3 regions of the Terribacillus sp. AE2B 122 genome follow, and region 1 is predicted to be linked to each of the others. Evidence: riboswitches for the same ligand, from Rfam matches in the RefSeq annotation. Region 1 holds a riboswitch; each other region holds the start of a gene.
The links. A riboswitch is a leader RNA that binds a small molecule or an ion and turns the genes downstream of it on or off. The one in region 1 is predicted to bind S-adenosylmethionine.
Positions count from the first base shown of each region.

Region 2: linked by a shared signal. The riboswitch ahead of AE2B122_RS12030 (LLM class flavin-dependent oxidoreductase) and the one ahead of AE2B122_RS12435 (acyl-CoA dehydrogenase family protein) in region 1 are both predicted to bind S-adenosylmethionine.
Region 3: linked by a shared signal. The riboswitch ahead of metX (homoserine O-acetyltransferase) and the one ahead of AE2B122_RS12435 (acyl-CoA dehydrogenase family protein) in region 1 are both predicted to bind S-adenosylmethionine.

Region 1 is NZ_LR700946.1:3,111-5,381, forward strand. Features, by position in the region: gene AE2B122_RS12430 (LLM class flavin-dependent oxidoreductase) at 1-867, opposite strand, end outside; SAM riboswitch class I at 961-1,063, opposite strand; SAM riboswitch class I at 1,191-1,296, shown strand; gene AE2B122_RS12435 (acyl-CoA dehydrogenase family protein) at 1,368-2,271, shown strand, end outside.
Region 2 is NZ_LR700945.1:230,935-233,205, forward strand. Features, by position in the region: gene AE2B122_RS12020 (CAP domain-containing protein) at 1-777, shown strand, start outside; gene AE2B122_RS12025 (DUF1992 domain-containing protein) at 849-1,220, shown strand; SAM riboswitch class I at 1,233-1,334, shown strand; gene AE2B122_RS12030 (LLM class flavin-dependent oxidoreductase) at 1,414-2,271, shown strand, end outside.
Region 3 is NZ_LR700943.1:593,734-596,004, forward strand. Features, by position in the region: gene AE2B122_RS08135 (ammonium transporter) at 1-428, opposite strand, end outside; SAM riboswitch class I at 1,084-1,194, shown strand; gene metX (homoserine O-acetyltransferase) at 1,270-2,271, shown strand, end outside.

The DNA of each region.
Region 1 (2,271 bases):
TGTTTTCGCTACAATAACGCTTAGGAAAGAGAAAATCTTAATATGATCTGGATTTCTACCATGCTTGGCAGCTCTCTCCCTTATATCCTCTGCATAATAACGGATACGTTCAGGCGTAGGTCCTCCAACAAATACACATTCCGCATGTTTAGAAGCAAATTCCCGTCCCTTTTCAGACGTACCTGCTTGATAAATAACAGGAGTTCTCTGCGGAGAAGGCTCACTCAAATGCGGTCCCTCAACCTGGAAATAATGACCTTCATGATTGATTTCATGCACTTTTTCAGGCTTTACTAGAACTTGGTTTTGCGGATCTTCAACAACCGCATCCTCCTCCCAGCTGCTTTCCCAAAGCTTATAAGAAACCTCTAAAAATTCATCGGCAATCTTATACCGCTCATCGTGCTTGATCATATCGGTCAAGCCAAAATTACGGGCAGCATTCGGAAGGTATGAAGTCACGACATTCCAAGCCACTCTCCCCTTCGTCAAATGATCCAGCGTGGAAAAACGTCGTGCATTCCCAAATGGCGGTTCATATGTAGTACTCACCGTGACCGCGAACCCTAAATTTTCTGTAACACTGGCCATTGCTGAAACTAATAAAGCTGGATCATTCAAGGGAACCTGCAGGCCGTCACGGATGGAAGGCGCTTTACTATTGCGGTAAACATCATACACACCCAGCACATCGGCGAAGAAAATCGCATCGAACCTGCCGCGTTCCAATAGCTTCGCAAGATCAATCCAATAATCCAAATCCTTATATTGCCGATGCCGCTTACTCTCTGGGTGCTTCCACAACCCATGCGAATTGTGCATCGCACTATTCATATCGAATGCATTCAGAATGATTTGTTTTCCCACTTTTACCCCTCCGTTTTATACAAAATAAAAGACCCCTTCTCAGATTAAGAAGAGGTCTTACTTAGTCGACGCAGGCGTACAACGTCCACTCTCTTCTCATCTTTCAAGCTAGTAGCTTGCTGGAATTGGCACAGTACTGCAGCAGTCTGTTGCCGAGGCTTCAAAGGGCCAGTCCCTCCACCTCTCTGGATAAGAAATGCTTATTGAATTAAAGCTCAATATACAGGACCGTCCATTGCCTGTCAATCAAGTTTTCTAAATTAAATATATAATTGACAATATTCCGTATATGGCATATATTTATGCCGACAACTGAATAAACACACTTATCTAGAGTCAGGGTAGGAACTGGTCCAACGACCCTGCAGCAACCGCTTGTTTGAAGTAAGGTGCTAATTCCAGCAGACAGAGATGTCTGAGAGATGAGAGAGATACATACATAAACGTAACCTCTTTCTCACGAAAGAGGTTTTTTAATTTATTGGATAAGGAGAATGTTCATGCGAGAAACCGAAGAGAAATCAAAAGAGTTTGATCAAGTGATACAGCAAGCAAAGAGCCTTTCTGAAGAATTCAAACAACGTGCAGCTCATATCGATGCCAGCGGTGAATTTCCTTATGAAAACTTTCAAGCGTTAAAAGATAATGACTTTTTGTTGCTGACTGTGCCGACGGAATATGGAGGCAAAGGATTAAATCTTGTAGAGTACTTACAAGTTCAAGAGATACTTGCCCAAGGTGATGCTCCTACTGCTCTATCATTTGGCTGGCAGCTTGGTGTTGTACTGGAAAATGCCGAAAGCAGAAAATGGGATGAACAAAGTTTTCAGGATCTTAGCAACAAAATCATACATGATAAAATTCTTCTTAACTTGGTTCAAACAGAAAACGCCACTGGAAGTCCTTCAAGAGGAGCTGCTCCAAGGACAACTGCAAAACTGGAAGGTTCGAAATGGAGAATTAACGGCCGTAAATCCTTTGCTTCCATGGCTGCTGCTTTAGACTACAGCATTGCCACAGCGACTATACTTCCTTCCGGAAACAAAGGCTTCTTTATAATTGATCACTCCTTGGAAGGAGTATCTGTAGTAGAAACATGGGATAGCATCGCAATGAGAGGAACAAGAAGTGATGATTTAATTTTAGAAGATGTACTAGTTGATCAGGATGCGTTGCTTGTAGAAGAAAACAAAGGCACCTCCACTCCAAGAGGCTGGTACTTACAGATCGCTGCTGTTTACCTTGGTATAGCTGTTGCCGCAAGAGATTATACTATTCAATTTGCGTCAAAATTTCATCCTGTTTCCTTGCCGGGTCCAATTAAGGATGTCCCAGAGGTTAGAAGAAAAATTGGTGAAATAGAGCTCGCTCTCTTTAACGCCAGAGAAGTGCTTTACGCTACAG
Region 2 (2,271 bases), on a different contig from region 1:
GCAGGAACAGCAAATGCTGCACCAGCTCAACCAACTAAAGAAGAAGCTCAAGTGCACGTAGCACAAGTAGTGAAAAGCGGATCTTTCTCTTCTATCGAAGATTTGAATAAATGGGTGAATGAATATCTATCAGCTTATAACATTCACATTAATACTGATAGCTTGCTAGCGAAGTACAATGTACAGCAGCCAGCTCAACAGGAGAAAGCGCAGACTCAAGCACCTAAGCAAGAGGAAGCGAAAGCACCTGCTTCTAATAAAGAAGAGCAAAAAGCAGCTCCTAAAAAAGAAGAAAAAGCTGAAGAGCAAGCAACTGAACAAAAAGCTCAAGCTCCAGCACAAAAACAAGAAACTGCTTCTGATAACAAGCAAACAGAAGAAAAACAAGCTACTGAAGGTCTAAGTGCATTCGAACAGCAAGTAGTGGACTTGACTAACAAAGAGCGTGAAAAAGCTGGTCTTAAAGCTTTAAAAGCTGATACTGAACTAAGCAAAGTAGCTCGTGCGAAATCCAAAGATATGGCTGACAATGGTTACTTCGATCACAACAGCCCAACTTACGGTTCTCCGTTCGATATGATGAAATCTTTCGGTATTTCTTATAAAACTGCAGGTGAAAACATCGCTCAAGGACAAAAGACTCCAGAAGAAGTCGTTGAAGCATGGATGAACAGCCAAGGTCACCGTGAGAATATCCTTAACCCTGATTACACTAATATCGGTGTAGGTTATGTAGAAAACGGTAACTACTGGACACAACAATTCATTGGTAAATAATTCAGATTATTGTATAATGAAAAGCAACCGATTATAATCGGTTGCTTTTCTTGTATATAGGGAGTGATTATATGGATCTGATTTCGCTGCTTGCGGAAGAACGAATCAAGCAGGCTGAAGCCAATGGAGAGTTCCGTAACCTTCCAGGAGCAGGAAAACCTTTGGAGCTGGAGGACTTATCAGGTGTACCGGAGGATATGCGGATGAGCTACAAAATTCTCAAGAATGCTGGATATATTCCGCCTGAAATGGAGCTGCAAAAAGAGATTGTAGCACTGCGCGATTTACTTCACGTTTGTACGAACGACACTGAACGAGCGTGTTACCGAAAGCGGATCAGCGAGAAAGAGATCCAATACGAAGCACTGCTTCAGAAGCTTAAGCGAAATTCGCCAGACACTCTCAGTCAATATCGGGAACAAATCGAACATAAACTAACCTAACTAAATAATATTTTCTTATCACGAGAGGTGGAGGGACTGGCCCTTTGAAGCCTCGGCAGCAGGCAGTAATGTACTGTGCCAATTCCAGCAGACGACAAGTCTGACAGATAAGAGGAGCATTTTACCTTGGATAAGGAGCCTCTTCTGTAAAACGGAAGAGGCTTTTTTTACATAATTAGAGGAGTGGAGAACAATGACGAAACAAATTATCCTGCAAGCATTTGATATGACAGCCGCCAATCATAACGCCCATGGCTTATGGAAGCATCCGGAGAACAGAAGGCATCGGGAATATAAGTCGCTGGATTACTGGATAGAGCTTGCACGCCTTTTGGAAAAAGGAAAGTTTGATGCGATTTTCTTTGCAGATGTACTTGGTGTTTATGACGTATATGGAGGGGATGAAAAGGCAGCGCTGCGTGACGGAGTGCAAGTGCCGCTTAATGATCCAGCCTTCGTTATCCCGGCCATGGCAGCTGTGACGAAGCATTTGTCCTTCGCTGTCACTGTCAGTACATCTTATGAACAGCCATTTCATAATGCGCGTAAATTTTCGACGCTTGATCACCTGACAAATGGGCGTGTTGCTTGGAATATCGTTACATCCTATTTACCGAATGCTGCTCAGAATTTTGGGATGGATAAGATGGTTAAGCATGATGAACGTTACAGAATAGCTGATGAATTCCTAGAGGTTTCTTATAAGCTGCTAGAGGATAGCTGGGAAGAGGATGGTGTTATCTCGGATCCGGAAACAGGGGTTCTAGTGGATCCGGAAAAAGTTCACCGTATAAAACATAAGGGTACCTATTTCTCAGTAGAAGGGCCGCATGTGAGTGAGCCATCTCCGCAGCGTACACCTGTGCTTTACCAAGCAGGTACTTCGGAAAAAGGCAGGGATTTCGCAGCAAGACATGCTGAATGTGTTTTTGTCGGAGGACCTACACCAGAAAAAATCAACTATTACATCGAAGATATTAAAGCGCGGGCGGAGGCGTATGGCAGAAGCCGCGATGAAATTAAGGCGTTTACTTTCCTGCATGTCGTAGTG
Region 3 (2,271 bases), on a different contig from region 1:
ACCCAGTGTGCAAGCGGGGAGTAGACGATAAGGACCCATAAAACTGTAAATAAGATGAATGCAGGAAAACGAATACGTTCTGCATAAGCGCCAGACACGATTGCAGTTGTCAGAATCGCGAATGTCATTTGGAACATCATGAATAAATTGAATGGAATAGTGTGTCCTTCAGCCGGCTCGAAACCGACATTAGTAAGCCCGAAGAAATCCAAGCCTCCAATAATTCCGTTACCTGGTGAGAACGCCAGGGAAAAGCCAATGATAATCCAGATGATCGACACAATTGCCATTGTCGTAAAGCTGTGCATCGCTGTGCTCAGCACGTTCTTACTTCTTACTAACCCGCCGTAGAAGAGTGCGAGTGCTGGTGTCATCAACCATACTAAGACGGTTGCGACAAACATGAATACCGTATTAGCCATATCCATTTTCTCTACCCCCTGTGTTTATCTTTAATTGTTTGAAAATTTAAATCTTTATTCATTATATAAGTGCCACGCAAAAAAATGTAACAAACTTGTCAGGTTATCTTACGTGAATATTTCTGACCAACTCATGTAAGTGTTTTCAGGGCTTTTGTCATGAAGCGTTACCTAAAACAGGACAGAATTTATGGCAAATGGGAAATTTGGGGTGGTTTGTACTTCTTTGCAACGGGAATAGATAGATAGCTGCGAAGATGTCCTGTATCGGAAGTTTGACAATAATTGTAAAGCATGATAAGATAGTTAACGTATTCGATGTTTGAGTAACTTTATCGAATATCATTGGCATTCTGCTATAGTTTTAATTAGAAGTACTTATTCAGACTGGAGCGGCCTAGGAGCCGTGAGGATGCAATAGAGGTAGGGATTGCATCGTTTAAGTGTAAACTACCATGTGGAACAAGTACCGCGGCAAGGGGATGTATTAGGTATCCTCTACTTACAATAGAAAAGTTACATTTTAGCCCCGCATTGGCATTCGCTGATGCGGGGCGTCCAAATTTCTAGGGATATTTACAGCGTAAATGGAAATTTCAGAATTTATAGTTGACTGATAATTTAACCCATGCTACAATCCTGTTAACAAATAAATAGCAAGCTCTTATCAAGAGAGGCGGAGGGACTGGCCCGACGATGCCCGGCAACCTGCAAGCAGAAATGCTTATAAGGTGCTAATTCCTGAAAGTGCGTATGCACTTTAAGATGAGAGAGACAAGTCGGTACATATTGCCACCCTGTCCTCTCAGGGTGGCTTTTTTATTTGAGGGGAGGAAGCGTACGGAACATGGAGTCAGAACAGTCATACCAAACCGGCAAACTTCTCATAGGTGATATCGAGCTTGAATCAGGTGAGATCCTTTCAAAAGTGGAAGTAGCTTATGAAAGAAGCGGTCCTGAATCAGGAGAAACGGTGCTTATCTGCCATGCGCTGACAGGAGATCAATTTGCGGCCGGTACTGGTACAAATCCAGGCTGGTGGAGCGGATTGCTGCAGCCAGGAGGGTTTATCGACACCAGCCGGTATAAAATAATTACATTCAATGTGCTGGGTGGCTGCAATGGCACAACATGCGCCTTATCGGCAGATCCAGTTTCAGGTGATAGGTATGCGGCTGCTTTTCCAGCTATTACGATCCGTGACATGGTTTCAGTTCAGCGCATTGCGTTGAAGAAACTAGGAATCTCTCATTTGAGAGCTGTGATCGGCGGATCATTAGGTGGAATGCAAGTACTAGAATGGGGTGTCATGTACCCGGATTTCATGGATGTACTGATCCCTTTGGCGGCAACTCCTTACGTAAGTGATTATGCAATTGCCTATAATCACTTAGCCAAGACAGCTATCACTTCCGATCACAATTGGAACAATGGTAATTACACAGCAGATAAACCACCTGCCGCTGGTCTCGGACTTGCAAGGATGGTAGGAATGCTTACTTACCGTTCCGATCACCAATATAATGAACGCTTCCGCCGCGCTGCATCCCGCAGGGACGATGCGGCATATGAAGTGGAATCATATTTGAACTACCAAGGAGAGAAGCTCGTCAATCGCTTTGATGCCAATTGTTATATGACTTTATTAGAGGCGATGAACAGTCATGATATCGGCAGGGGAAGAGGAGGATGGCAGTCTGCCGCTCAAAGTATAAAGGCAATTGTACTGACATTCGGCTTCTCCAGAGATTTGCTGTTTCCGCCTGAAGAGATTGAACGCTTTGCAGCAGCAGTTCCGGGTGCCCGTCATGTAGACGTTAAAACAATCTATGGACACGATGGCTTCCTG